DNA from 2 places in the Paenibacillus sp. GYB003 genome. Region 1 is predicted to be linked to the other one. Evidence: riboswitches for the same ligand, from Rfam matches in the RefSeq annotation. Region 1 holds a riboswitch; the other holds the start of a gene.

Region 1 (5,064 bases):
GGCGGAACGGGAGCTGGCGGAAGCCGGCGGGCTGCTGGCGCGGGGCGGGACCGTCGCCTTTCCGACGGAGACGGTGTACGGGCTCGGCGCCGATGCGGGCAATACGGCGGCGGTCGAGGCGATATTCGCCGCCAAAGGTCGCCCGTCCGACAATCCGCTGATCGTCCATATCGCCGATATCGCGCAGCTCGCCGACTTGGTTCATGAGCCGGACGCCGTATCGCGGCGGCTGATGGACGCTTTCTGGCCCGGGCCGCTCACGGTCGTGCTGCCGGTGCGGACCGGCTCCGTCTCCCCGCGCGTGACGGCGGGGCTGCCGACGGTCGCGGTGCGCATGCCCGATCACCCGGTCGCGCTCGCGCTTCTTCGCGCCGCGGGCTGCCCGGTCGCCGCGCCCAGCGCCAACCGGTCCGGCCGCCCGAGCCCGACGCTGGCCGAGCACGTGCTCGGCGACCTGGGCGGGCGCATCGACGGCATCGTCGATGGCGGACCGACAGGCGTCGGCGTGGAGTCGACGGTCGTCGCCGTCGAAGCCGGAGGGCGGCTGATCCGCGTGCTGCGGCCGGGCGGCGTGACGGTGGCGGACTTGCGCCGGGCGGCGCCGGACGTCGACGTGACGGCGGAGACGGCGGCGGAAGAAGCGGAGGCTCCGCGCTCGCCGGGGATGAAATATGCGCATTACGCGCCGCGCGGCCGGCTTGAGATCGTCCAGGGCGACGCGGAAAAACGCGCCGCATGGGTGCGCGCTTCGCTCGCCGAAGCGAAGCGGGCGGGAGAGCGAACGGGTGTTCTGACGGTGCGGGAACGAATCGGGCTGTTCGAGGCCGACCTCGTCGTCGGCTGCGGCAGCGCCGGCAATATGCGCGAGGCGGCCCGCGACCTTTATGCGGCGCTGCGCCGTTTCGACGAAGCGGGCATTACGCATATTTTGGCGGAAGGGTACGAATCGACGGAAGGGATCGGACTCGCCGTCATGAACAGGCTGAACAAAGCGGCGGGGCATCGGATCGTCCGAGTGCGCTGACGTTCGATTGTTGAATGTTTCCGGGATTGTCCGCATATGTTGGTTAAGAACAAGCGGACATGGGGGAGATCGAATGGCAGCAGCTTCGGCTGAGACGGGGCAACTGATTACGATTGTCGTCATGGCCATCGCGCTCGGGATGGATGCTTTTTCGCTCGGAATCGGCATCGGACTGAGAGGCATTCGGCTGCTCGATATACTCAAGATCAGTTTCGTCATCGGATTGTTTCATATCCTTATGCCGCTGATCGGCATGTTTATGGGCCATTACGTCGGTACGCTGCTCGGCAACGTAGCGACGATTACGGGCGGCGCGCTGCTCGTTCTGCTCGGCGCGCATATGATTTTCAGCTCCTTGAAAGGGCCGGAAATGCGGCCGTTCGACCATCGCACGCTTTGGGGGCTTTTGTTTTTCGCCCTTAGCGTCAGCGTCGATTCGATGTCGGTCGGCGTCTCGCTCGGCATGTTTTCGACCGATTTGGCGTTTACGGTCCTGATGTTCGGAGGGGCCGGCGGCCTCATGTCCGTGGGCGGCCTGCTGCTCGGCCGCAGAGCCGGATCGTGGGTCGGCGAATACGGCGAAGCGGTCGGGGGCGTCATTTTGCTTGCGTTCGGCATTCGCTTTTTGATATAAAACCGTCGTTGAGGTACAATAGAACCATAAAGGCGGACGGCGCTGCGACTGGCATGCCGGCCGGCAATCCGACTCACATTCTCGATTTACGGGAGGTTCGGATGTACGAACGCATTTTATTCGTATGTACGGGAAACACGTGCCGCAGTCCGATGGCGGAAGGCATATTTCGCCAACTGGCGGCGCAGGAAGGGTTGAACGCGACCGCCCGGTCGGCGGGCGTCTCCGCCTGGGACGGTTCGCCGATTTCGAAGCATTCGGCGGACATTTTGCAGGCGAAGGGCATTACCGACAAGCGGACGTCCAGCTCGGTCACGAAAGAGACGGTCGAGTGGGCCGACCTGATTTTGACGATGACGATGGGACATAAAGAACTGCTGATCCGGCGATTCCCGGACGCTATCGATACGATCTATACGCTTAAAGAGTTCGCCGAGGACGATCCGGCCATCGCCGATATGATCGCGCTGCGGCATAAGCTCCATTCGGAGCTGCAAATCAAGCGGGCGCTCGGCGAGCCGATCACCGAGGCGGAGCAGGAGCGGGCGCGGCAAGCGGACGCCGCTCTTCCGGGCTTCGACATCGCCGATCCGTTCGGAGGCGACCGCCGATCGTACGAAAAAAGCGCCGACGAGATCGAAACGTACGTGCGCAAGCTGATCCGCAAGCTTAGAACGCCGCCGGCCGAGTAGGCGGAGAATGCGCGGGCCCGGTTTGCGGGTATCGTCTTTACAGCGCAAATCGAATGCGTTATGATGAGATTATCAATAACGACTCGATGTAACTGGCGACAAGTGGGCGTAACCACAATGGAGCATCGAGGCATACGGCCGGTCGCCTGGGCAAAGAGCAGCAGCGTTTTTCGAATCGAAAGACGCGCGCCATGCTCTTTTTTCGTTTCAAGGCGGGTATACTAAGCTCATTCGGAAGCGGAGGGGAACTCTATGAAAATCGCCATCGGGGCGGACCATGCAGGCTTTCGGCTGAAGGACGACATCGCGGAGGCGCTGCGCGCCGCGGGACACGAGGTGGAGGATTTCGGCTGCAATTGCGCCGATTCCATCGATTACCCCGACTATGCGATTCCGGTATGCGAGAAGGTGGCGTCCGGCGAAGCGGATCGGGGCATTCTCATATGCGGCACCGGGATCGGCATGTCGATCGCCGCGAACAAAATACCGGGCATCCGCTGCGCGCTCGTGCACGACTTATTTTCGGCGAAGGCGACGCGCGAGCATAACGACACGAACGTGCTGGCCATGGGCGAACGCGTCATCGGCCCCGGGCTCGCGCTGGAAATCGCCAAAGTATGGATCGAGACGGAATTTTCGCAAGGGCCGCGGCACCAAAACCGGATCGACAAAATCAAGCGGCTGGAAGACAAATACGCCATTCATCCTTGATGAAGAGGTTGCGAACGTAACGGCGATCGCGAAAGGAGCGGTCCGGCATGGACAACGATACGTTAGGCCGCGGCGGCGGCGGCCGCGATACGGGCGGCCTCGAAGGCGGCAATGCCCTTAACGAAGCGTACGCCATACCCGAACCGGATACGCCCGACCTGGACCGGATCGGCGCCGACGTGCGGAAGGTGCTGCGCGAGCTGGTCGATATCGGCAAAGTGGCGCCCGGCCACATTATCGTCATCGGGACAAGCACCAGCGAGGTAATCGGCCGGCATATCGGCACGGCGGGAACGGAACAGGTGGCCGCGCGCATTTTTCAGGCGGTGAACGACGTTCGCGAACAGGTCGGATTTTTTCCGGCGTTTCAATGCTGCGAGCATTTAAATCGGGCGCTTGTCGTCGAACGGGAGCTGCTCGGCCGCTATCCGCTGTTGGAGGAAGTATCCGTCGTCCCGGTCCGCAAAGCGGGCGGTTCGATGGCCGCTTACGCCTACCGGCATTTGCCGGACGCTTGCGTCGTCGAATCGATCGCCGCCCACGCCGGACTCGATATCGGGGACACGCTGATCGGCATGCACTTGCGGCGGGTCGCCGTGCCGGCCAGGCCGTCGGTGCGAACGATCGGCCGGGCGCACGTCAATATGGCGTATACGCGCCCGAAGCTGATCGGCGGCGCCAGGGCCGTTTACGCGAAGGAAGCGGCCGAAGCGGAGGGCTCTTGCGATTGAACGGCAAAGCCGGGGCAAGGGGAACGTGTATTTGCCCCCTTCGGCGATGCGAGGGAAATGCAGTTTGCGAAATGATAAAACGAGCGGGAGGAACCGAATCTTATGGAACATTTGCGTAAATCCGATCCGAAATTGGTGGAGGCTCTCGGCTTGGAGCTGAACCGCCAACGCGACAAAATCGAGCTGATCGCGTCCGAAAACTTCGTCAGCCAAGCGGTGCTGGAAGCGATGGGCACCGTCCTAACGAATAAATACGCCGAAGGGTATCCGGGCAAACGGTATTACGGCGGCTGCGAATACGTCGACATCGTCGAGGATATCGCCCGCGACCGGGCGAAGCAGCTGTTCGGCGCCGAGCACGTGAACGTGCAGCCGCACTCCGGCGCGCAGGCGAACCTGGCGGTCTATCTCGCCGCTCTGAAGCCGGGCGATACGGTGCTCGGCATGAACCTGGCGCACGGCGGACATTTGACGCACGGCAGCCCGGTCAACGCTTCCGGCATTTTGTACAACTTCGTCGCTTACGGGGTCAGCGAAACCGATTCGCGCATCGATTACGACGAAGTGCGCAAAGCGGCGTTCAAGCATCGTCCGCGGATGATCGTGGCCGGAGCCAGCGCCTATCCGCGCTTGATCGACTTCGAAGCGCTTGCCGCGATCGCGAACGACGTAGGCGCCTTGTTCATGGTCGATATGGCGCATATCGCCGGATTGGTGGCGGCCGGACTGCATCCGAATCCGGTGCCTCACGCCCACTTCGTAACGACGACGACGCACAAGACGCTGCGCGGTCCGCGCGGCGGCATGATTTTGACCCGCAAATCTTGGGCGGCGGCGATCGACAAAGCGGTATTCCCGGGCACGCAAGGCGGTCCGCTCATGCATATTATCGCGGCCAAAGCGGTTTCGTTCGGAGAAGCGCTGCAGCCGGAATTCAAGACGTACGCGCAAAAAGTAGTAAATAATGCGAAGGCGCTCGCCGAAGGTTTGCTCGCCGAAGGGCTCGATCTTGTTTCCGGCGGCACGGATAACCATTTGATGCTGGTCGATCTGCGCAGCATCAACCTGACCGGCAAAGACGCCGAGCATTTGCTGGACGAGGTCGGCATCACGTGCAACAAGAACGCCATCCCGTTCGATCCGAACAAGCCGATGCTTACGAGCGGCATCCGTCTGGGAACGCCTGCGGCGACGTCCCGCGGCATGGACGAGGCGGCGATGAAGACGATCGCCAAAATTATCGCGCTCACGCTCAAAAATCCGACCAGCGAG
Region 2 (5,064 bases), on a different contig from region 1:
TCAAGGTGTAGCTCACCGCGCAGAAGCCCATGACAAAAGTTGTGGGAGGCATATGTACAATTGACTCGGTATGCCTAAAATGGCTTGTGTCGGATGTGGAGCCAAAGTTCCACGACCGGAGTTTAAAGAAGAAATAACTGCCTATTATAGAAGTTTATCAACGAATGAATCTAATCTCTAATCTTTAACAAGCAATAACAAGAAAGGGGCAGATTAATTAATTTCTGGCCCTTTTCAGAATTTAACATAAATGTTACAGTTAACAAGAACAAACATTCCCATTTAGAGGTGAAAAGGATGGGGGATAGACCGTATCGTTGCTTCAGCAGCAGCAATTTGCGTGATGAAAACTTAAATTATGAATGAAAGAAGGTATAGAAAATGATACGAGAAATTAAAGAGCAATTCACTGATGAGATCCTTACCGAAGCAATTAAGCGATATGACATTAGTAATGACACCGTTCGTTTATTGGGCGGTTATGAAAGCTTTGTTTATGAATACCAGAAAAACAATGCATTTTTCATATTAAAAATCTCACATACAATTAGAAGATCAAGAAATAATATACGGGGTGAAATTGAATTTTTAAATTTTTTGTCGAATAAAGGGCTGGCAGTTTCAAATGCTGTTCCATCGGCCAGGGGGAATATGGTTGAAGAAATTGCTGCAGAAAATGGTTCGTTCCTAGCCATTTCATACGAAATGTCTCTTGGAAAAGAAGTGTCGGATGAAGATTGGAATGAATCGCTTTACGAAAAATGGGGCGAATTTCTGGGGAAAATCCATCATGCCACAAAGGGTTATGAATGGAGTAATCCGGCGTTTAAACGACAAGCCTGGGACCAAGAAGTTCAATTAAAGGCGGAGAAATACCTGCGACCTGATGATGTAATGATTTCAATTGTAAAAGAAAGATTAACAAAACTTACTTCTCTGCCCAAGTCCAAAGATACATACGGTTTGACTCATACTGATTTTCATCAAAGTAATTTTTATCTGCATAACGGAGACATTTATTTGTTCGATTTTGATGATTGCGGTTATACCTATTTCATAAACGATATTGGGATTACATTGTATTATGCTCTTTCTTATCCGTTTAAGAAATTTGAAAATAAGACGGAATATTATAAATTGTTTTTCCGCCATTTTATGAAAGGATATCTGAAGGAAAATACAATCCAAGAAGAAGAAATAGTATATTTACAAGATTCTATTAAACTTCGTCATGCATTGCTATATATTTATTTTCATCAAGCAAACGATGTGTCAAATTTGGATGAAAAATCGATGAACTGGTTAAAAGAGCTTCAACGAGTAGCCGCTTCTGATAACCCTATGCTGCCGATTGATTTTGTTCAAGAATTTAAAAACATTTATAATAGTATTCATTAACTGGGAACAAGTAGGGGCTGACTCAACACAGCCGGCTCATAGGGGCCGGCTGTATGTTTTTTTAACTTATATTTTTTCCGATAAAAAAAGGTTTATTTAGTGTGTGACACTAAATTAAGATCTAGTGGTGCCAAGGGATAATCAGGTAGAGAAAACAAATTAGCCAAGACGAAGTTCCGCTACGTTTGATCATGCCGGACTGGGTAAGCAGAAGAGAGAAGTCGAAACGATCCCGAAAGTTTTGTATTTTTTTGGAATTCCAGTTCAAATCTATGAATGTTCATGGGTTTTCCAATATTTTGGTATGGACTGCTTAGGTCATGATTTTTCCCTAAACTTAAATTAAACTGGAGGAATAGTTATGAGTTTACAGCAAAGATTTAATAGAGGCGAGGTTATAGAGTTTGGAAAGCCAACATTAGTGCTTGCCTCTGCATCGTCTAGGCGCACAAAGCAACTGGCAAAATTTGGACTTGACTTTGTGCAAATTGTAAGCACATTTGACGATAGCTCTGTTAACTACAACTTTCCTCACACTGGTGTCAGTATTGACCAAGCAAAAAGTTACTCCGCAACAATGGCGCTCGAAAAATTAAAACCATTTATAGAAAAAATCAAAAACGGTGCAGTGGTGGCTGCAGATACTATCATTTTTTGCAGTGGCAGAATAATCGAAAAGCCTATCACAAAAGAGCGCTGCCGCGAGCAGCATGAGTTTATCAGCGGCAAAACAGTCAGCAGATGCAATGCTTTGGCAGTTTATTATGACGGGCGAACGCTTAGCGAGGTTACGATTGGCGATGTGCTAATCGCGCCTTTGCCAAAACAAGTGATTGAAGAAATTGCAAACGAAAGCGAAACCCTAAACTGTGCAGGCTACAATCGCGGTGGCGCAATTGCACCATATGTGCTAACCGATGCACCGCGCACTGGCGGCATTGAAGTGCCAGTGGTTTTAGATTTGTTAAGCAAGCTTGGTTTCGCTCAAGAGCAAGCCAGCCAGCAAAGCTAAGAGACATGGCCGTATTGGTGAAGCTCAGAATCGTCCGAGGTTGGTGAAGGAAAAACCACACACATATCAAAAAGAAAAATCGATAAAATCATGGATCTTCTCGTACTGCAGCGCGCCGGGCAATCCCTTTGCGCCAACTTTGGCGCCGCGGTCGAACAGTTGCTGTTCAAATGGATGTCATTAATGGTCGGGGCATTTACGGTAACCTCCCGACAGCGGGCGGTTTTTCGCTACTCCCATTCTTTAGAACGGCCCGCGATGTTATAATGGGGCTAACGTTTTGGAACCGGAACAGGAAGAACATGCGGGGAGGGATACGATGGAGAAGCCAAGCGAGAGAGCCCCCCTATACCTCTAACGCATAAGAAACGGCCTGCTCTCTCGTCATTCCTCTTCCAATCGCAATGGCCTCGTTAAACGGCTCATCGCCGCATTCTAGTCTGCAGGTTCGTTTCGCCTGTTCGTAAATCAATTGAAACTGGGGCTGAGCCGCGGAGCCAAGCTTCGCTCGTAATTTCTCAGAGACTCCGATAAGCGTAGCGGCCGCCCGGTATTCTTCCAGCCCGCACAACGAGCTTACTAGTCCCTCGACTCCTCGATCAAAGGAACCACGTTCCTGAGTGATCATCATCAACACAAGACAGATTTGAAATGTCCTTTCAGCGCAAAACCGCTGGGGTTGTGATGGCTTACAATATTGATGCTGCAGGAACCGTAATGAGTTCACTCTTTGATTTATTAAAGTGACGGGCAGTTTAGTTCCCATATGCACATTTTAATTTCTGGTAAAAACAGTATTGAAAATGTTGGAATCGTCTGATAATATTGGATTGTATTAAAATATGTGTGACTGGCGTAACGTAGGTAACTACGGGGGAGCGCATATTTCATAAGCCGTACGCCTGGGCAAAGTATTTGATCTTAGATCAGATGCTTTTTTTATTTCAATTATTGAAGGGTCAGGTGGACTTACATGATATCCAAAGAAACTATTCAAAAAAACCTAATGAACTGTCTCGATGACACCTCATTTCTGAATGTACCTGGGTTCAGAAGAGGTAAAGTTCGCGACACATATGATCTGGGTGATTCTCTAATCCTTATCACCACAGACCGCCAAAGCGCATTTGACAGGGTCCTTGCCAACATTCCGTTTAAAGGCCAAGTATTAAACCAGATTAGCGCTTTTTGGTTTGAAAATACCTCGGATATAGTAAGTAACCACGTTATAAAAATCCCGGACCCGAATGTTACTATAGGAAAAAAATGCAAGGTAATTCCTGTCGAATTTGTAATGCGAGCCTATCTTACGGGCTCGACTGATACCTCGGCTTGGGTCCAATACTCACAAGGTATCCGAGACATATGTGGCAACATCCTACCTGATGGAATGAAGAAAAACCAGAAGTTCGAGAAACCGATCCTGACTCCGACAACGAAATCAGCAGCACATGACGAATCGATTTCGGCTGCTCAAATCGTCCACGAAGGCCTAATCGACAAAGAGACCTGGGGGTATTTGCAAAAAATCGTGTTCTCGCTCTTTGCCAGGGGCACAGAGATCGCAGCTAGGAACGGATTAATCCTTGTAGATACCAAATATGAATTCGGTATTGATGACAAAGGAGAGATTCTTCTCATCGACGAGATACATACACCCGATTCTTCCCGCTACTGGATTAAAGAGACATTCGAATCGAGGTTAGCCGAGGGCAAAGAACCGGAGAATATCGACAAAGAATTCTTGCGACTTTGGTTCAGAGAGCATTGCGACCCTTATAAAGATAAAATCCTCCCATCCGCACCTGATGACCTTGTCATTGAACTGTCGCATCGCTATATCCGCCTCTTCGAAATGATCACCGGCAAGGAATTTGCCGTCGATTGCACGCATTCTGTAAAGGAGCGGCTTAAAAAGAATTTAAATGCTTATCTTATCTAAGCGACATTAACCAGACGGGGCGTAATTCGAAATTTCGGTGCGCCACTCGCAGACAGTTTGAATACGTTTATGGAAGCCGTAGCTGACAAAGGAGAACGAAGCAATGAAAAAGTACATACTCTTCGATCATGATGGTGTTCTGGTTGATACTGAATTCTGGTATTACAAAGCGGGAGAACGCGCTCTAGCTGACATTGGATTTACCTTGGATAAAGATCAATACCTCCGCGACATGACTCAGTCGTTGGGTACTTGGGCCCAAGCTAAGGCAGCAGGTATTGATGAACAGACCATCAACAAGCAGCGCGAGGTCCGCAACGCCTATTATCAGGAATATCTAAGAACAGAAGCCATAGAGATTGAAGGCGTAGTTGAAACTCTAGCCGAACTGTCAAAGTACGTCCGCATGGCCATCGTGACGACTGCAAAACGTGTGGATTTCGAGCTTATTCATGAAAAGCGTCAGATTAGACGATTCATGGAATTCGTCCTTGTTTGAGAAGACTACGAGCGCACCAAGCCACACCCAGAACCATACTTGACCGGCCTAAAGCGCTTCGGAGCAACCAAAGAAGAGGCCCTGGTTGTAGAGGACTCAAACAGGGGGTTGAACTCAGCCGTGGCAGCTGGTATTGACTGTGCTATTGTATTGTCCATAACGACTTCACAAAAACACATGACTTCTCACAGGCTAGCTATCGAATCAAGACAC

Evidence for each region. Region 1 has a riboswitch for ZMP and ZTP ahead of rpiB (ribose 5-phosphate isomerase B). Riboswitches for the same ligand answer to the same signal wherever they lie in the genome.
Region 2: it holds a riboswitch for ZMP and ZTP, as region 1 does, so the genes downstream of both, PV407_RS03435 (phosphoribosylaminoimidazolesuccinocarboxamide synthase) here and rpiB (ribose 5-phosphate isomerase B) in region 1, are expected to answer to the same signal.

The regions. Positions count from the first base shown of each region.
Region 1 is NZ_JARBDC010000055.1:2,754-7,817, forward strand. It holds gene PV407_RS18285 (L-threonylcarbamoyladenylate synthase) at 1-1,024, shown strand, start outside; gene PV407_RS18290 (manganese efflux pump MntP) at 1,098-1,658, shown strand; gene PV407_RS18295 (low molecular weight protein arginine phosphatase) at 1,760-2,350, shown strand; ZMP/ZTP riboswitch at 2,429-2,509, shown strand; gene rpiB (ribose 5-phosphate isomerase B) at 2,603-3,061, shown strand; gene PV407_RS18305 (TIGR01440 family protein) at 3,109-3,792, shown strand; gene glyA (serine hydroxymethyltransferase) at 3,895-5,064, shown strand, end outside.
Region 2 is NZ_JARBDC010000003.1:196,910-201,973, forward strand. It holds gene PV407_RS03425 (phosphotransferase enzyme family protein) at 382-1,398, shown strand; gene PV407_RS03430 (Maf family protein) at 1,760-2,410, shown strand; ZMP/ZTP riboswitch at 3,247-3,325, shown strand; gene PV407_RS03435 (phosphoribosylaminoimidazolesuccinocarboxamide synthase) at 3,384-4,352, shown strand; partial or broken gene PV407_RS03440 (HAD family hydrolase) at 4,456-5,064, shown strand, end outside.